4 regions of the Streptomyces sp. TG1A-8 genome follow, and region 1 is predicted to be linked to each of the others. Evidence: riboswitches for the same ligand, from Rfam matches in the RefSeq annotation. Region 1 holds a riboswitch; each other region holds the start of a gene.

What was found. A riboswitch is a leader RNA that binds a small molecule or an ion and turns the genes downstream of it on or off. The one in region 1 is predicted to bind cyclic di-AMP.
Positions count from the first base shown of each region.
Region 2: it holds a riboswitch for cyclic di-AMP, as region 1 does, so the genes downstream of both, QQY24_RS12945 (transglycosylase SLT domain-containing protein) here and QQY24_RS04770 (LysM peptidoglycan-binding domain-containing M23 family metallopeptidase) in region 1, are expected to answer to the same signal.
Region 3: it holds a riboswitch for cyclic di-AMP, as region 1 does, so the genes downstream of both, QQY24_RS17005 (M23 family metallopeptidase) here and QQY24_RS04770 (LysM peptidoglycan-binding domain-containing M23 family metallopeptidase) in region 1, are expected to answer to the same signal.
Region 4: it holds a riboswitch for cyclic di-AMP, as region 1 does, so the genes downstream of both, QQY24_RS07975 (M23 family metallopeptidase) here and QQY24_RS04770 (LysM peptidoglycan-binding domain-containing M23 family metallopeptidase) in region 1, are expected to answer to the same signal.

Region 1 covers NZ_JASTLB010000001.1:1,185,802-1,190,482, forward strand. Annotated here, with positions in the region: gene QQY24_RS04765 (SGNH/GDSL hydrolase family protein) at 1-681, opposite strand, end outside; gene QQY24_RS04770 (LysM peptidoglycan-binding domain-containing M23 family metallopeptidase) at 999-1,955, opposite strand; cyclic di-AMP (ydaO/yuaA leader) riboswitch at 1,960-2,120, opposite strand; gene QQY24_RS04775 (tyrosine-protein phosphatase) at 2,581-3,378, shown strand; gene QQY24_RS04780 (DUF6126 family protein) at 3,385-3,507, opposite strand; gene QQY24_RS04785 (helix-turn-helix domain-containing protein) at 3,504-4,127, opposite strand; gene QQY24_RS04790 (aspartate aminotransferase family protein) at 4,218-4,681, opposite strand, start outside.
Region 2 covers NZ_JASTLB010000001.1:3,020,130-3,024,810, forward strand. Annotated here, with positions in the region: gene QQY24_RS12935 (DUF2092 domain-containing protein) at 1-372, opposite strand, end outside; partial or broken gene QQY24_RS12940 (polyprenyl synthetase family protein) at 622-1,631, opposite strand; cyclic di-AMP (ydaO/yuaA leader) riboswitch at 2,146-2,328, shown strand; gene QQY24_RS12945 (transglycosylase SLT domain-containing protein) at 2,332-2,820, shown strand; gene QQY24_RS12950 (HAD family hydrolase) at 2,854-3,666, opposite strand; gene fahA (fumarylacetoacetase) at 4,004-4,681, shown strand, end outside.
Region 3 covers NZ_JASTLB010000001.1:3,896,697-3,901,377, forward strand. Annotated here, with positions in the region: tRNA gene QQY24_RS16995 (tRNA-Met) at 1-22, shown strand, start outside; gene QQY24_RS17000 (PP2C family protein-serine/threonine phosphatase) at 236-1,432, shown strand; cyclic di-AMP (ydaO/yuaA leader) riboswitch at 1,715-1,883, shown strand; gene QQY24_RS17005 (M23 family metallopeptidase) at 1,891-2,922, shown strand; gene QQY24_RS17010 (aldo/keto reductase) at 3,101-4,048, shown strand; gene QQY24_RS17015 (PrsW family intramembrane metalloprotease) at 4,069-4,681, opposite strand, start outside.
Region 4 covers NZ_JASTLB010000001.1:1,934,532-1,939,212, forward strand. Annotated here, with positions in the region: gene QQY24_RS07965 (HPr family phosphocarrier protein) at 165-446, shown strand; gene QQY24_RS07970 (GntR family transcriptional regulator) at 631-1,326, opposite strand; gene QQY24_RS07975 (M23 family metallopeptidase) at 1,524-2,264, opposite strand; cyclic di-AMP (ydaO/yuaA leader) riboswitch at 2,277-2,440, opposite strand; gene QQY24_RS07980 (pitrilysin family protein) at 2,650-4,038, opposite strand; gene QQY24_RS07985 (pitrilysin family protein) at 4,035-4,681, opposite strand, start outside.

The DNA.
Region 1 (4,681 bases):
CGGCACCAGGTACTCGCGGGCCCACTGCACGTCGTCGCGGCGGATCTCCAGCGTGCCCCGGGGCGGCAGCGGCGGCCAGGGCTGCTCCGGGTCGGCCGGGATCTCCAGCCCGAGGACCTGGCCCGCGCGCAGCGCGACCCGCGTGTGGCCCTCGGGCGAGAGGTGGAGCCGGTCGTTGTCCCAGGCCCGGCGGTCCTGCACGGACCTCAGGGACCACAGGTCGAGCACGGGGCAGCCGTACCGGTCGGCGATGGCGCGGACGTGCCCGTTGTAGGTGGCGATCTTGCCGCGCAGGTGCTTGAGCACGGGGACGCCGCGGGTGTCGAAGCCGGTGGTCACCATCACCGTGCCGGCGGCCGCGGCCAGCCGGGCCACCGCCCGTTCGAAGCGCTCGGCCACCTCGTCCGGGTCGGTGCCGGGCCGGATGATGTCGTTGCCGCCCGCGCAGAAGGAGACGAGGTCCGGGGCGAGTTCGACGGCCTGGGGGACCTGGTCCGCCACGATCTGGTCGAGCAGCTTCCCGCGGACCGCGAGATTGGCGTACTCGAAGTCGCCCTCCGGCCGCCGGTCCGCCAACAGGACCGCGAACCGGTCGGCCCACCCCACGAACGCCCCGTCCGGGCCGGGATCGCCCACGCCCTCGGTGAAGCTGTCCCCCACCGCCACGTACGACCCGATCACTGATCTGTTGTCATTCTTCGAATCGTCTGCCACGTCGGGTCATGATTCACCTTCGGATGTGACCTACGCGACCGTAAGCGGGGATTGACGAACGGTGAGATGAGCCACTGCCAAAGACTTCACCAACTGCGGAATAGCCGTGTCCCCGCAGGTGTTGACTGTGCGACCGCCGCCCGGAGCACCGTGGGGCGGCACCGCGCGACGCCACCGCGCGACGCAGTCGCACAGATACGCCGAAGGCCGGCCCGCGGGAGCGCGGGCCGGCCTTCGGCGGCGTGTCGGGCAAGGTGGTGCGGGCAGGGCGGCGGACCGGCGCCTCAGCCCACGGTGACCCCGTGCAGGCGGAGGTAGCCGACGGGGTCGACGTCCGAACCGTAGTCCGGCGTCGTGCGGATCTCGAAGTGCAGGTGCGGGCCGGTCACGTTGCCGGTCGCCCCGGACAGGCCGAGCTGCGCGCCCTCGGCCACGGTCTGTCCGGCCGAGACGGAGAGCTGGGACAGGTGGGCGTACTGGGCGTAGTGGCCGTCGTTCAGCTTGATGACGACCTGGTTGCCGTAGGCGCCGCCCCAGCCGGCGGACACGACCGTGCCGGCGGCGACGGCCTTGACGGGGGTGCCGGTCGGGACGACGAAGTCGACGCCGGTGTGGTAACCGCTGGACCACATGCTGCCGGCCACGTGGTAGCCGGTGCCGAGGACGGCTCCGGTGACCGGGAGGGTGTAGCCGGTGGACGTGGCGGGGGCGGACGCGGCCGGGGCGGACGCGGCCGGGGCGGACGCGGGGGTCTTCGCCGCCGGGGCCGCCCGGGTCGTCCCCTCCTCCTCCGCCCGGTCGTCCGCCGGCGACGGGGTGCCCTGCGCGGCCGGGGCCCCGGTGCGCGCCGCCGCGGCCTTCCCGCCGAGCGTGAGCTTCAGGCCGGGGTGGATCAGCGACGGGTCGCCGCCGACGGCCTGCCGGTTGTCGTCGTAGAGCCGGTGCCAGCCGCCGCCCACGTGCTGCTCGTCGGCGATCCCCGCCAGGCAGTCGCCGGCCCTCACCGTGTAGGTGCGCACTTCGGAGGCGGTCCGCGCGGCGGTCCGCTGCTGGGACAGCGCCTGCTTCCCGGCGGCGGGGGACCCGGCGGCCTTGCCGGGCGCGGACGGCGGGGTGGCGGCGTGGGCTCCGGTGGTCCCGAGGAGCGGCAGGGCCAGAGCGGCGCCGCCGGTGCCGGCGACGGCGATGGAGCGGGTGAGACGCTGGGTCTTGGGGCGTCGGTGCTTACCCTTCGCGGGCATGGTGCATTCCTCTCCGGCGCCTGCGGGGTGAGCTGTCGGGTTCGGGCTGGAGCTGCCCGGCCGCGCGGTGCGCGGCTGCACCCCTAGCCTGTCGCGGAGACCGGACAGGCAGTGGTACCTGGTGGGTCCCCCGCTCCTGCCGTGGACGGGTGACGTGTGGGGAGTCCGGGCGGCGGCAGGATTCGGCGTTCCGTCCGGACGGGTGGCGAACGTAAGCGAACGGGACGCGCGGAAACAAGCGGCCTTTCCCGGGATTCTCCGTTCCGGGTGATCGACATCCCGGGGACGCGCTCACCCTCCGTGCGGTCCCGTCCTTTCCCGATCGGCAATCCCCCGGCGGGAAAAGGGATTTGCCCGAGCGGCGTGCGCAACGCACGGTCACGACTATGACGCTCCTCACGCGGCACCCTCCCCCCGCCTCCCATTACGGACCGAGTCGTTGCGAAAGTGTCGTTTCGGGCAGGGTGCCGGGTGTGCGGCGGGCGGGGAGCCCCGGGCCCGGGCCGTCGTACGGGGCGCGGCGGAACGGGTGCGACGGCTCGTGGCACGGGGAAGGCGATGTCGTATCGTCGGCTGAACGCCCGCCGGCGAGCCGCACCGGCGGGGCCTACCGGGAGGAGCCCCCGTGACGCAGCAGGTCCCGTCGACCGAGCCCGAGCTGGCCGGAGTGCGCAACTTCCGTGACGTGGGCGGACTGCCGACCGTGGACGGACGGCGGGTGCGCCACGGAGTGCTGTTCCGCAGCGGTCACCTCGCGCACGCGACGGAGGAGGACGCGGCCTTCCTCGCCTCCCTGGGCCTGCACACGATCTTCGACTTCCGCAACGCGGCCGACCAGAGGCTGGAGGGTCCGGACGTCGTGCTGCCCGGCGTGCGCAACGTGAACCTGCCGCTGAGCGACCCCGCGGACGGCGCCGAGTTCTGGAAGATGGTCCGCGACGGCGACCTCGACCAGCTGCGCGGCATCCTCGCGGACGGCAAGGGGGCGGCCCGGATGGTCGCCTCGTACCGCACGATCGTCAAGGAGCGCACCGCCGAGCACTCCCGGGTGCTGCACGCCCTCGCCGAGGACAGCGTGCCGGCGCTGATGCACTGCGCGGCCGGCAAGGACCGCGCGGGCATCTCCATAGCCGTGACGCTCCTCGCCGTGGGCGTGGAGCGGGAGGCGGTCGTCGCCGACTACCTGGAGTCCAACGCCAGGCACCGGCGCTACCGGGTCCGGCGCAGCGGCAGCGCGGAGACCGCGTACACGCCCGAGGTGATGGACCTGCTCAGCCCGCTCTTCGACGCACGCGCCGAGTACCTGTCGGCGGCCTTCGAGAGCATCGAGGAGACGTGGGGCGGAATCGACGCCTACTTCGAGCAGGGTCTCGGGCTCGACCCGCGGACCCGGGAGCGGCTGCGCGAGCGCCTGCTGGACTGAGCGCGCTCAGCCCTTGGCCCCCAGGGCGAACAGCAGGTAGAGGAACGCGGCCAGCACGTGCCCGAGGGCGATGTAGACGATCAGCCGGATCCAGAGCGAGCGGGGGAACTTCTCCTCCATGTTGCTCATGGGTGTTCCCCCGTCAACGGGCCCAGGCACAGGGTGGCCGTGGGACTCTGCAGCAAGGTGTGGACGAACAACAGTTCGACACCGTCGTGGCCCTCGGCGGCGAGGCGGTGCGGGGTGAGCGAGTCGAAGTGCGCGCCGTCACCGGGCGCGAGCAGGTGCGCGCCGTCCCCGAGGCGCAGCCTGAGCCGCCCCTGGAGGACGTGGAGCCACTCCTCGCCGGGGTGGACCCGCACGATGTCGCCCTGGGCGCCGTACGGCACCCGGACGCGCAACGCCTGCATGCCGCGTCCGGGTGCCCCGGCCTGGAAGTACGTCCAGCCGCCGGCGCGCGTCGGTTCCATGTCGGCGGCGCGCACGACGGCGTCGCGGTCGGCGGTGCTCTCGCCGAGCAGTTCCGAGACGGTCGTACCGTAGGTGCGGGCGAGCGCGAGCAGCGTCGGCAGCGAGGGCTGGCGCCGCCCGGTCTCCAGCCGGGACAGGTGGGCCGGGGACAGCCCGGCGGAGCGTGCCGCGGCCTCCAGGGTCAGGCCGGCCCGCCGGCGCAGGGCGCGCAGCTGCGGCGCGACGGCGGGCAGCTCGTCCCCCCGGCCCGCCGGCGGTTCGGCGTGTGAGGCGTTCATGCCCCCATTCAGCCGCAGCCTTGCCCGTGCGGCAAATTACTTGCCTCTCAGGCAAAAACCGCGGCCGGGAGCGGCGGGGCCGCCGCGCCGTCAGCGGTTGGCCACCGCCTGCTTGATCAGGGTCCTGCCGAAGTCCCACATCAGGCCGCCGCCACTGTGGGCGTCGTCCATCACGGCGGTGAAGGCACCGAGGAACCGGTCCACGTCGGCCTCGTCGAGGACCAGCGGCGGGATCAGCTTGATCACCTCCAGGTGGTCGCCGGAGACCTGGGTGAGGATCCGGTGCCGCTGCAGCAGCGGGACGACGACCATCTGCGCGAACAGGCCCTTGCGGGCGGCCTGGAGCATCGTCCAGCGGCTGCGCAGTTTCAGCGAGGAGGGCCGGCCGAACTCGATGCCGATCATCAGGCCCCGGCCGCGGACGTCGGCGAGCAGCTCGTACTCGTCGATCAGCGCGGTCAGCCGGGACTTCAGCAGCTCGCCGGTGGCGCGCACCCCGGCGACGATCTGCTCGTTCTCCATGACCGACAGCACGGCGAGCCCCGCGGCCATCG
Region 2 (4,681 bases), 1.8 Mb from region 1:
GCCGGAGGCCAGCTCGGTGAGCTTGGCCCGCGGGTCCGCAAAGGAGCCGTCGCCGCCCCGGGCCGCCCCGGAGGCCAGGCCGCTCCCCAGGCCGCCGAGGTCCGGCAGGCCGAGATCGGTGTCGATCTTCACCGTGCCGGACAGCCGCTGCACGTCCGACGCGGCGATCTTCCGGATCAGCTGCTGCGCGGTGATCGACGGCAGGTCGGGGTCGCCCGAGTCGGCGAGCGCCGGCACCAGGCCGATCGTGGCCGCCGCCACCCCCACCACCGCCACGGGGACGACGTACCGGGCGGCCCTGCGGCGTCCGGGGCGCAGGTCCTCGTCGTGCCGTGCGGTGCCCGTTGCGTCACCGGATTCGTACGGTGCCATGTGTTGCCCTACCTCCGTCGTCGGCGGCGGCTGCCCTCACTCTGGTCCACTTGAGCCGCCATTCTCACCCGAATCGGTGAGGAGTGGTGATTTCCGTGGTTTCCATCTCACCAAACCGGCCGTGAGAAAGCGTCAGACCTCGGAGCCAACTCCGCGTACGCCTGGGGTATGACACCCGGCGGCCGCGCCTCCCCCGACCCGTAGGGGTCGGGCGGGACGGCACCGTCCGGCCGGTGTCCGGGCGCTGGCTCAGCCGGCACGGTGGACCACCGCGTCGCACAGTTCGAGCAGCGCCGCCTTGGCGTCGCACTCCGGCAGCGGGGCCAGCGCGGACCGCGCCTCCTCCGCGTAGCGGACGGTGTCCCGGCGGGCCTGCTCCAGCGCGGGGTGGGCGCGCAGCGCGACCAGCGCCTCGGTGTGCCGGCCGTCGTCGCTGAGGTCGGAGTCGAGCAGTTCGCACAGGGCGAGGTCCTCGGGCAGCCCCAGCCGGGCCGCGCGTTCGCGCAGCCGGAGCACGGGCAGCGTCGGGATGCCCTCGCGCAGGTCGGTCCCGGGGGTCTTGCCGGACTCGTGCGAGTCGGAGGCGATGTCGAGGACGTCGTCCGCGAGCTGGAAGGCGACCCCGAGCCGTTCGCCGTACTGGGTGAGGACGTCGACGACCGTCTCGCGGGCGCCGGACATCATCGCGCCGAACCGGCACGACACCGCCACCAGGGAGCCGGTCTTGCCGCCGAGCACGTCCAGGTAGTGCTCGACCGGGTCACGGCCGTCCGAGGGGCCCGCGGTCTCCAGGATCTGCCCGGTGACCAGCCGCTCGAACGCCAGGGCCTGCACCCGCACGGCCTCGGGGCCGAGGTCGGCGAGGATCTGGGAGGCGCGGGCGAACAGGAAGTCCCCGGTGAGGACGGCGACGGAGTTGCCCCAGCGTGTGTTGGCGCTCTCCACGCCGCGCCGCACGGACGCCTCGTCCATGACGTCGTCGTGGTACAGGGTGGCCAGGTGGGTCAGCTCCACGACGACGGCGGACGGCACGACACCCGGCGCGTACGGGTCGCCGAACTGCGCGGCGAGCATCACGAGCAGTGGCCGGAACCGCTTCCCCCGGCCCGCACGAGGTGCTGCGCGGCCTCCGTGATGAACGGGACCTCGCTCTTGGTGGCCTCGAGCAGGCCTTCCTCGACAGCCGTCAATCCGGCCTGGACATCGGCTTCGAGGGCCTGGTCCCGCACGCTCAGCCCGAACGGCCCGACGACGGTCACGAGGGGTCTCCTGTCTGCTGGTGTCTGCTGGCGGTTACACGGTTTGTCGATAGGTCGCTGCCTTCACTCAACTCAGCGTATCCGGTCCCGTTTCGATCACCGATAGCGCCCACCGGTCCAGCCCGGGCGGTATCGGTCGTGACCGTTATATTTCCGATCGGGTGATATGAGGACATATCTTTCCGCCCTATTCCCCGCCCGTACGGAGGGGTCGGATCCGGCCAGTCCTTCCGTTCCGGTGGGCCGCAATCACAAATCACCCATATCCGATTTGGCATAATTCGCCATTTCGTGAAGTGGGTCACGTGCGGGCCGTGGCGCACCGATCGCCCCTCACGGCCCCTTCGCCTTGCCGCGACGGCCAGTTGGGGCACGGCGACCGCAAAGGATCAAGTGCCCCATATCCCCCGGACCGGTGTCGACCGGCATGTTCCGTGAATCCGGTGCTTGTTCCCGACATGTGCTCTCGCATACGTTCCCGCCCTGTCAGGCGGACGCCGAATCCTGCCGCGCCTGGCACCACCCGTCGAGAACCCATTCGTACGGCAGGAGCGGGGGACCCAGGCAAGCCGCCGGACCGGACGCACACGCCGTCCCGGGACGGCTCGGGGTGAAGCCGCGCGGCCACGGCCGCGCGGCCGGGCACCTCCCCGCCCGAACCCGACAGCTCACCTCGCAGGCGACGGAGAGGAACATCCCCATGTCTGCTGCCCCCCGGTACCGCCGCGTCCGCACCAACCGCCTCGTCCGCCGGATCGCCGTCCTCGGCGCCGGTGCCGCCGTCCTCACGCTCCCGCTCGTCGGCGCGGCCGACGCCTCCGCGGCCACCACCACGGCCGCCGCGGCCGCCACCACCCCCGCCGGGTACCCGAACAACCTCGACGGCTGGATCCGCGAGTCGCTCGCGATCATGGCCCAGCGCGGCATCCCGGGCACCTACAACGGCATCTACCGCAACGTCATGCGCGAGTCCTCGGGCAACCCGCTCGCCGTCAACGGCTGGGACTCCAACGCCGCCGCGGGCACCCCGTCCAAGGGACTGCTGCAGGTCATCGACCCGACCTTCGCCGCCTACCACGTGCCCGGCACCGCGTTCGACCCCTACGACCCGGTCGCCAACATCACCGCGGCCTGCAACTACGCGGCCGCGCGCTACGGGTCGATCGACAACGTGTACGGCGCGTACTGACCGGCGCCCCCGGCGGGCCCGCCGCCGTCCCGGTCAACCGGCCGGGAACAGCCTCTCGAGGACGACGGCGACGCCGTCGTCCTCGTTCGAGGCGGTGACCTCGTCCGCGACGGCCTTCAGCTCGGGATGGGCGCCGGCCATGGCCACGCCGTACCCGGCCCAGCCGAACATGGGGATGTCGTTGGGCATGTCCCCGAAGGCGAGGGCCCGCCCGGCGGCGACGCCCAGGTGGTCCGCCGCCAGCGCCAGGCCGGTCGCCTTGGTGACACCGCTCGGCTGCAGCTCCACGGTCCCCGGCCCCGACATGGTGACCGTCGCCAGCGGACCCACCGCCGAGCGGGCGGCCGCCGCCAGCTCGTCGTCGGTCAGCGCGGGGTGGCGCAGCAACACCTTGCTGATGGGCTCGCGCCACAGGTCCTCGCGCCGGCCGACCCGGACGGCGGGCAGGGCCGGGTGGGGCATCAGGTACCCGGGTTCGATCAGGGTGCGCCCCTCCACGCCGTCCTGGTCGACGGCCGCGTACACCTGGCCCACCTCGGCCTCGATCTTGCCGAGCGCGGTCTCGGCCGACTCCCGGTCCAGCCCGACCGACCACAGCAGACGGCCGGCGCCGGCGTCGTAGACCTGCGCCCCCTGCGCGCACACCGCGAGCCCCGTGCAGCCGAGGTCGGCCAGCAGGGGCCGCACCCGGGGGGCCGGGCGGCCCGTCACCACCAGGTGCCGGGCGCCGGCCCGCGCCGCCCGCGCGAGCGCGGCCAGCGACCGGTCGGAGACCGTGTCGTCGCCGCGCAGCAGCGTCCCGTCCAGGTCGGTGGCGATCAGGGTGAATGCGGGAAGTGCGGCCATGATCAGAGAATACGGACGCGCCGCCCCGCCGACTCATCCCGCGGCACGCGCCGGATCCCGGCGGCGGCCCCCGCACCGCGGGCCGGGACCCGGCGGCGGCCCCGGCCGTGCCCTCGCACGTCCTCGCACGCTTCCGCACGCCCTCGCACGTCCTCCAAGGACGCCGGCCGGAACGGGCGCCCGGGCAGGGCCGCTCGGGGGCGTCGCGGACCCCGTGGACATCGCCCGCTCACCCCGGACGGCACTGCGTGGGACGTGCGGCACACCCGTAACGTGTGGCGCAACCACATGGAACGCAGTGCCATGCATGGCCCGGATGAGAGTGAGGCAGCACCCCATGCCCCCCTTCGACGTCCCCGAGGGCGACCCCTTCGGTCCGCACAACCTCCCCTACGGCGTGTTCTCGCCCGCCGGCAACACCGGGCGCAGGGTCGGCGTCCGGCTCGGCAACCACGTCCTGGACGCGGGCGCCGCGGCCGCCGCACTCGGCTCGCCGTACGCCTCCCTGCTCGCCCGGCCCACCCTCACCCGGCTGCTGGCCGCCGGCCGCACGGCCTGGTCGGACGTGCGGCGCGCCCTGACCGCGTGGGTCACGGTGCCCGCGCACCGCGAGACCATCGAGCCACTCTTCCACCCGCTGTCGCAGGTCACCCTGCACCTGCCGTTCGAGGTGGCCGACTACGTCGACTTCTACGCCTCCGAGAACCACGCCCGCAACGTCGGCCGGATCTTCCGTCCGCACGCCGAGGACTCGCTGACCCCGAACTGGAAGCACCTGCCGATCGGCTACCACGGGCGCGCCGGCACGGTGGTGGTGTCCGGCACGGACGTCATACGGCCGTCCGGGCAGCGCAAGGGCCCGGACGACCCGGCGCCCGTCTTCGGCCCGTCGGTCCGGCTGGACATCGAGGCCGAGGTCGGCTTCGTGGTGGGCGTGCCCTCCGCGCCGGGCAGGCCGGTCGCCCTCGGCGACTTCGAGGAGCACGTCTTCGGGCTCTGCCTGCTGAACGACTGG
Region 3 (4,681 bases), 2.7 Mb from region 1:
GGTTCAAATCCTGTCCCCGCTACTGAAGGCTCAGGGCCGGGATCCAGTACATGGATCCCGGCCCTGAGTGTTTGTGCTGTTCCCCGTGCGGACCCCCTTCCCGCGCGCTCCCGGCCCGCCGGGAGGGTGAGGAGTGGCGTGCGTCACAGTCGGTCGTCCACTCGGCCCACAGCGCTCGCCCGCCCTCCCCGCCCCCGCCACGCTGGAGCCACGTCGAGGACACGGGAGACGAGCGGTGCGCCCTGGTGAGGTGGACGAGAGCCGGTACGCCAGGGCCGGTGACGGGCTGCCCGGCGACCCCGGTCCCGGTCCGCACGCCGGGCCCTCGCCCGTCCCGCCGGACACCGGCCGTCCTCCCCGCCGCCGCCGCCCGTCCCCGCGCGCCCTGGCCCGCGCCCTGCCCGCGCTGCTGATCGCCGGCGGGATCCTGTCCGCCCTCCTCGTCCCGCGCGGCTTCGTCGCGGTCCCCTCCCTCACGGCCGCCCCCCTGGTCGCCGCGCCGCTGTCCTCCCTGCGCGCCACGGTCCTCACGGGCCTGGCCGCCCTGGCCATCACCGCCGCCGTGCACGCCCACGCCGGCCCGCGCGCGGACGCCGGCGCGGCCACCGGGGTCGTCACCGTGGCCACGGTCGCCGTGCTGGCCGCCGCCATCAACCGCGTCGTGCGCCGGGGCGACCGCCGGCTCGCCTCCGCCCGCGAGATCGCCGAGGCCGCCCAGCGGGCCGTACTGCCCGAACCCGCGGCCCGGATCGGCGGCTTCGACGTCGCGGCCCGCTACGAGGCGGCGCAGGCGGACGCCTCCATCGGCGGCGACCTGTACGCGGTCCAGGACAGCCCGCACGGCGTGCGGCTCATCGTCGGTGACGTGCGCGGCAAGGGCATGGGCGCGGTCGCGGTCGTCGCCGTGGTGATCGGGGCCTTCCGGGAGGCCGCCGAGCAGGAGCCCTCGCTGGCGGCGGTGGCCGAACGGCTGGAGCGGGCGCTGGCCCGAGAGGGCGCCCGACGGCAGGGGACCGACGCCTTCGAGGGCTTCACCACCGCCGTCCTCGCCGAACTCCCGCACGGCGGGGCGAGCGTCCGCATCGTGAGCCGCGGCCACCCGCCGCCCCTGCTGCTGCACGCCGACGGCACCCTGCGCAGCCTGACCGTGCCCGAGCCCGCGCTGCCGCTCGGCATGGGCGACCTGGGCCGGTGGCCCGACCGTGCGGTGGAGGCCGGCTTCCCGCGCGGCGCCACCCTGCTGCTGTACACCGACGGCCTGTCCGAGGCGCGGGACGCCCGCGGCCGGTTCTACGACCCCGAGCTGCGGCTCGCGGGCCGCGTCTTCCCCGACCCGGGCGCCCTCCTCGGCCGGCTCGCCGCCGAGGTGCGCCGGCACTCCGCGGGCGGCATGACGGACGACATGGCGCTCCTCGCCGTACGACGGCCCTGACCGCACGGCGCCCGGCCGTACGACGGCCACGGCCGCACGGCCGCACGGAGGATCGTCACGCCCTGTGACCGTTCGGCAGCCGTGCGCATCACATCTGAGTAACCGTCAAAACCGCCGGGACTCCTGAACGGTGGTCGACTCGCCCGCCTTCCTCCCTTCCTGGCGCGTACGTCCACCCCGGAAACGTCAACGAGTGGGCCGAACGGCTTGGAATCTGGCGGCAGGGTCTATTAACGTTCGATAACGCAGCGCGGTCGTCCCAGCCGTCACAAGAGACGGCTCCGCGCGCACGCGCCGAATCCCGCGAGGGAACCGGGGAACCACCACCTTGGGGTGAATCACGCGGATGCCGTCGTGAACTCGTCGAGTCCACGACAGGTATACGCGCGTAGGAGACCTTCCTGCTCCGAACCCGTCAGCTAACCCGGTAGGCGGAGGAAGGAAAGGAGCACGCCCGCGTGGCGTCCAACCGGCCTGCCCCCCAAACCCCGTACCCGCCGGCTCCGCACGAGTCCGCGGCCTTCGGCCACGGCGAGTACCGCGCCGACGAGGGGCCGTGGGAGGAGTGGAACCCCACCGAGGACTCCGTCCGCCCGGTACGCGGCCGGCACCGCGTGGCCAAGCAGCGCGGCGGCGGACTCGCCCGCAGCTCCACCGTCCTCGGCGTCGGCGTGATCGCCGCCGTCGGCGCCGGCGGCATGGCCAGCGCCAGCACCGGCAAGCCGCCGGTGTCCATCTCCCTGCCGGACCTGCCCTCGGTCGGCTCCCTGTTCGGCGACGACTCCTCCGACGCGCCCGCCGCGGACACGCTCGGCGGCGTCGGCACCGCCTCCGCCGCCGACGGCCAGGGCACCTCCGACGCGGGGGAGGCCCTGCGCAACCGGATCATGGCCCAGGCCGAGCGGCAGCAGAGCGCGGCGAACGACAAGGCCACCGCGGCCGCCGTCGCCGCCGTCCAGAAGCAGACCGCGGACGCGGCCGCCGAGGCGGAGAAGGAAGCCGCCTCCCAGGCCGCCGCGGCCAAGGAGAAGGCGGAGGCCGCCGCCGAGAAGAAGGCCGAGCAGGCGCGCCTGGCCGAGCTGGCCAAGCGGTACACGCTGCCCACCTCGTCGTACACGATCACCTCGACCTTCGGCCAGGCCGGCTCGATGTGGTCCTCCGGCTACCACACCGGCCTCGACTTCGCCGCCCCCACCGGCACGCTCATCAAGGCCGTCCACGGCGGCACCGTCACCGAGGCCGGCTGGGCCGGCTCCTACGGTTACCGGACCATCCTGACCCTGGACGACGGCACGGAGCTGTGGTTCTGCCACCAGTCCTCGATCAGCGTCTCCGTCGGCCAGAAGGTCGGCACCGGTGACGTCATCGGCCGCGTCGGCGCCACCGGCAACGTCACCGGCCCGCACCTGCACCTGGAGGTCCACCCCGGTGGCCAGGCCACCGGCATCGACCCGATGGCGTGGCTGCGCGGCAAGGGCCTCACCCCCTGACGAGCCCCGTCCGGCGGGCCCGTGAGCCCTGAGGAGCGGGCGGGCCCTTCCCCGGGTGCACCCGCGGGCCCCCGGCGGTCCCGACGGCACCCCCGTCGTCAGGGCCGCCGGTCGCGTCCGCACACCGTTCGCGCCGGGACCGGAATGCGCGGCCGGCGGACGATCGTTGAACAGAGGCATGACTGTTCCTCTGCGCAAACTCGGCTCCTCCGACCTCGAGGTCTTCCCGCTCGCCCTCGGCGGCAACGTCTTCGGCTGGACCGCCGACGAGGAGACCTCCTTCGCCGTCCTCGACGCCTACGCGGCCGCCGGCGGCAACTTCGTCGACACCGCCGACTCCTATTCGGCGTGGATCGAGGGCAACCGGGGCGGCGAGTCCGAGACCATCATCGGCAGGTGGGTCAGGGCCCGCGGCAACCGCTCCGACGTCGTCATCGCGACCAAGGTCAGCCAGCACCCCCGGTACCGGGGCCTGTCCGCCGCGAACATCAAGGCCGCCGCCGACGCCTCCCTGCGCCGCCTGGACACCGACTACATCGACCTCTACTACACCCACTTCGACCAGCCCGAGGTGCCGGTCGAGGAGATCATCGGCGCCCTCGACGAGCTGGTGCGGGCGGGCAAGGTCCGGCACATCGCCGCCTCCAACATCAGCCCCGAGCGCCTGCGGGCCTCCCTCGACCTCTCCGACCGCGAGGGCCTCGCCCGCTACGTCGCCCTCCAGCCCCACTACAACCTGGTCTCCCGCGACACCTACGAGGGCCCCCTGCGGGACCTCGCGGCCCGGGAGGGCCTCGCCTCGGTTCCGTACTTCGCCCTCGCGTCCGGCTTCCTCACCGGCAAGTACCGCCCCGGCGCCACGGTCGACAGCGCCCGTGCCGGCCGGGCCGCCCAGTACCTCGGCTCCGAGCGCGGCCGGAACGTCCTCACGGCCCTGGACGAGATCGCCACCGCCCACGGGGCCCCGGTGGCCGCGGTCGCCCTCGCCTGGCTCGCGGCCCAGCCCACGGTCGCGGCCCCCATCGCCTCGGCCCGGACGGTCGACCAGCTCCCCGCCCTGCTGGGCATGACCGGCCTGACCCTGCCGGAGGAGGACCTGCGCAGGCTGACCGAGGCGTCGGCGTAGCCCTTCCCGCCCCCGGCCCGCTAGGACTTGTACGGGTTGTAGGCGGGGTGCCCGTACGGCACCGCCGGGTACCCGTACGGCACCGCCGGGTACCCGTACGGCGTCCAGTACGCCGTGGGCGGGGGCACCGGGGCGGAGGCCCGGGCCGCGTACTCCAGCGACGGCCGGGCCGCCGCCCTCCGCCCCCACAGTTCCGCCAGCAGTTCCCGCTCCCGTACGGCGAAGTCGCCGCCGGCCCGCCCCTTTCGCGCCCGGTGCCGCAGGAACGCCAGCGAGGTGGCGCACGCCTCGTACCGCGCCACGTCGCGCGCCGCCGGCCGGCCCCCGAAGTGGTGCCCGGCGTACTCCCGGGCCATCCGGCGCGCCCGCATCGACCCCAGGGCGAACGGTTCGGCCGGCCCCAGCCACCCGGCGTGCGCGTACGCCGGCAGCTCCTCCCGCACGGTCCGCAGTTCCCGCTGCCGGGTCCAGACGGCCAGCCAGGTCAGCAAGCCGAACGCGGGCACCATGAAGGCGGCGTAGACGGCGAAGAACCCGAACCGGCCCAGGGCCGAGGAGCCGTTCCAGAGGGCGTGCGTGCCCATCGCGAGCAGCAGCCCGCCGAGCGGGACCAGGGCGCGCCGGGCGTGCTGC
Region 4 (4,681 bases), 750 kb from region 1:
CGGCTCGCGCACGGCAACGGCGCGAGGCAGTCCGTGGGGGACGCGAAGCCGGACCGGGGCCGCGGTCCGGCTTCCGCCGGGGCGGGGCACCGGACCGCTCCGGGCACGCGCCATGATATGGAAAACTGGTCTAGACAACCTGAGAACCTGAAGGGCAGCATCACATGGCTGAGCGCCGCGTCAACGTCGGCTGGGCCGAGGGCCTCCACGCCCGCCCCGCCTCCATCTTCGTCCGAGCCGCCACGGCCACCGGCGTCCCGGTCACCATCGCCAAGGCCGGCGGCACGCCGGTCAACGCGGCCTCCATGCTGGCCGTCCTGGGACTGGGCGCCCAGGGGGGCGAGGAGATCGTGCTGGCCTCCGGCGCCGAGGGCGCGGACGCCGCCCTCGACCGCCTGGCCAAGCTGGTCGCCGAGGGTCTGGAGGAACTGCCCGAGACCGTCTGAGATCACGACGGGAAGCCGCGTCGTCCGGGCAGGACGGCGCGGCTTCCCGCATTTCCACGCCCGCCGGGCGGAAATCCGCCGTGAGCGCGCGAATAAATGCGACCGCACAGGGGCGGCACGCGCGGAAAAAGGCAGCGGAAACACCGGTCCACCGAATATCCGCTCTTTGTATACGGCGCCCGTGTTAATGTCGCGGGCCCGGCATGTTTACGACGTGTTGCGAGTTCCTCACGCGCTCCGGGCGGTCCCCGGCCGGGGTGAGGCGCAGCCGGTGCGCGGCCGTCGCGCGCTCGGTGTGCAGCGCCGTGACGGCTCGCGCGCGCTCGCCGTCGCCGCGCGCCACCGCGTCCACGATGGCGCCGTGCTCCGCCCAGCAGTCCGCCGGGCTGGCCGGTGCCTGCACCGCGTACATCCAGGTGATCTTGTGCCGCAGCTGGGTCAGCGCCGAGGTCAGGGAGTGGCTGCCGCAGGCCTGGGCGAGCGTCTCGTGGAACCAGCCGCCCAGCGAGCGCAGGTCCTCGCTGTTGCCCCTCCTGGCCCGCTCCTGGCCCAGCCGGACCAGGCCGCGCAGCACCTTCAGATGGGCGTCGGTGCGCCGCCGGGCGGCCCGGGAGGCGCCGAGCGGCTCCAGCAGCACGCGCATCTCCAGCAGGTCGGCGGCCTCCTGCTCGGTCGGTTCGGCCACGCACGCGCCCGCGTGCCGCCGGGTCACCACGAACCCCTCCGCCTCCAGGGTGCGCAGCGCCTCGCGGACGGGGACGCGCGAGACGCCGTAGCGGCGGGCCAGGACTTCCTCGGTGAGGCGGCTGCCGCGTTCGTGGACACCGGCCACGATGTCGTCCCGGATCGCCGTGCACACCGAGTGCGCCGGAATACGCATGACCGACCTCCGTCTTAATCCCCGTGAAACGCCGACGATGGACGCGTGTTCCGTGACTCTATTCCAAGGGGCCGGAATTTCCGACGGCGGACCGGAATCCGTGGATATTTTTTGGACAGCGGGCACCGGGACCGCACGGGAACGGCGAAGGCCCCGGCTCGGGGAGCCGGGGCCGCGCCGGGGCGTGCGGTCGTTCGTCAGACGTTCACGCCGTGCTTGCGGAGGTAGGCGACGGGGTCGACGTCCGAGCCGTACTCCGGGGTCGTGCGGACCTCGAAGTGCAGGTGCGGCCCGGTGACGTTGCCGGTGGCGCCGGACAGGCCGATCCGCAGGCCCGCGGTGACCTTCTGGCCCACGGTGACGCCGATGGACGACAGGTGGCCGTACTGGGTGTACATGCCGTCGGCCATCCGGATCACGACCTGGTTGCCGTAGGCGCCGCCCCAGCCGGTGGAGACGACGGTGCCGGAGCCCACCGCGTGGACCGGGGTGCCGCTCGCGGCGTGGAAGTCGACGCCGGTGTGCGAGCCGGAGGACCACAGGGAACCACCGGTCTTGTAGCCGGTGGAGACGTAGGAGCCGGCGATCGGGGCGACGAAGGCGTTCAGGCGCTTGCGCTCGGCCTCCCGGGCGGCGCGTGCCTGGGCCTCGCGGTCCTTCTCGGCGGCCGCCGCGGCCTCCTCGGCCGCCTTCTGCGCGGCGGCCTCCTGCTGGGCGGCGGCCTGCGCGTCGATCTGCTCGGCGAGCGTGTCGCTCACCGTGATGACCGGGGTGAGGCCGGTCTGCTCGGGGGGGTTCTCCGCGGCGAACGCCGGGGCGGCCGCGAGGGTGCCGATGACACCGGTGGTGGTGAGGGCCGCGACACCGGCCGCCTGAGCGGTGGTGCGCTTGACCCGGCCGGGCTTGCGGTGCTTCCCGGTGGCGCACATGAACGCCATGAAGTGGGTGGTCCTTTCCTTCCCTCTCGCCTACCGGGTTAGCTGACGGGTTCGGAGCAGGAAGGTCTCCTACGGGCCCCCTCGCTGGCGCGCGGGCGTCCGATTCACCCCAGGGACTGCGTGGGGTCCCCGGCTCCCCTGGCTCGCGCCGTACGGGGACTCGGCGATGGCTGTCCGGTGCCGCGGATGCGGCGCACTGCCTGACGAACAGCCCGGACGAAGCTACGGTGTGCCGCTTCCCGCCATCAAACAAAAGCGGGCTTTTGTAGCGCATCCCACAGCCCGGAAGGGCAACCACTGCGGCAATCCGGACATGTGGGCAACCGCCCGTGCGCGCGTGGGGCCCTGACGACCCGCCGGTCGCCGGAGCCCCACGCGCGGGTGCCTACTCGGCCCGCACGACCGTGACGGGACCGATGCCGAGGGCCTCCACGGGCGCCGCGATCTGCGAGGCGTCACCGACGAGGACGGTCACCAGGCGGTCCACCGGGAAGGCGTTGACGACCGCCGCGGTGGCCTCCACGGTGCCGGTGGCGGCGAGTCGCCGGTAGAGCCCGGCCTGGAAGTCGTCGGACAGGTGCTGCTCGACCTGGTCGGCCAGGGCGCTCGCGACGGCCGCCGCGGTCTCGTACTTCAGCGGCGCCACCCCCACCAGGTTCTGCACGGCGACGTCCCGCTCGGCGTCGGTCAGCCCCTCCGCCGCGAGCCTGCGCAGCACCTTCCACAGGTCGTCCAGCGCGGGACCGGTGTTGGGGGTGTCCACGGAGCCGCTGATGGCGAGCATCGCGGCGCCCGTGCCGTCCGGGGCGGAGCGCAGGACCTGCGCGAAGGCGCGGACGCCGTAGGTGTAGCCCTTCTCCTCGCGCAGGACGCGGTCCAGGCGCGAGGTGAGGGTGCCGCCCAGGCAGTAGGTGCCGAGCACCTGGGCGGGCCACACGCGGTCGTGCCGGTCGCAGCCGACCCGGCCGATGAGCAGCTGCGTCTGGACGGCGCCGGGCCGGTCGACGACGACCACGCGTCCGGTGTCGTCGGCGGTCACCGGCGGGACCTGCCGCGGCTCGCCCGGGGTGCCGGTCCAGGCGCCCAGGGTGTCGGCGAGCAGCGCGTCCAGGTCCGTGCCGGTGAGGTCGCCGACGACGACCGCGGTGGCCGTCGCGGGGCGCACGTGCCGGTCGTAGAAGGCGCGTACGGCCGCCGCGTCGATCTTGGCGACCGTGTCCTCGGTGCCCTGGCGCGGGCGCGACATGCGCGAGGCCGCCGGGAACAGCTGCCTGGAGAGTTCCTTGGCGGCCCGGCGGGAGGGGTTGGCCAGCTCGTGCGGGATCTCGTCCAGGCGGTTGCGGACCAGCCGCTCGACCTCGTTCTCGGCGAACGCGGGGGCGCGCAGCGCGTCGGCGAGCAGGCCGAGGCCCCTGCCCAGGCGGGAGGCCGGGACCTCCAGGCTGATCCGGACGCCGGGGTGGTCCGCGTGCGAGTCGAACGTGGCGCCGGCCCGCTCCAGTTCGGCGGCGAACTCCTCCGCCGAGTGCTGGTCGGTGCCCTCGGAGAAGGCCCGGGCCATGATGCTGGCGACGCCGTCCAGGCCGGCCGGTTCGGCGTCCAGCGGCGCGTCCAGCAGCACCTCGACGGCGACGACCTGCTGGCCGGGCCGGTGGCAGCGCAGCACGGTCAGGCCGTTGCCGAGGGTGCCGCGCTCGGGGGCCGGGAACGCCCACGGCCTGGCCTCGCCGGGCTGCGGCTGGGGGTGGAACTCCATGGTGGCGAGCTCGCTCACTTGGCCGTCTCCTCGTCGTCGCTGTGCTCGGCGCCTGCCTCCACCGTCGCCTCCGCCCGGGGGTCCTCGGGGACGTCGGTGTCCTCCAGGACCTCGGGGGACTTCGGCTCGTAGACGAGGACCGCGCGGTTGTCGGGGCGCAGGCGGGCCTTGGCCACCTCCCGGACCTCCTCGGGGGTCACCTCCAGAACGCGCCGGACGGCCGTGAGGGCGAGCTGCGGGTCGCCGAACAGGACGGCGTACCGGCACAGTTCGTCGGCGCGGCCGGCGACGGTGCCGAGCCGGTCCAGCCACTCGCGCTCCAGCTGGGCCTGGGCGCGCTCCATCTCCTCGGGGGTGGGGCCCTCCTCGGCGAAGCGGGCCAGCTCCTCGTCGATGGCGGCCTCGATGACCGGCACCTCGACGTCACCGGAGGTCTTCACGTCCAACCAGCCCAGCGAGGGCGCGCCGGCCAGGCGCAGCAGGCCGAACCCGGCGGTGACGGCCGTGCGGTCGCGGCGCACCAGCCGGTTGAACAGGCGGGAGGACTCGCCGCCGCCGAGGACGGTCAGGGCGAGGTCGGCCGCGTCCGCCTCGCGCGTGCCGTCGTGCGGGAGCCGGTAGGCGGCCATCAGGGCGCGTGCCGGGACCTCCTCCACGACGA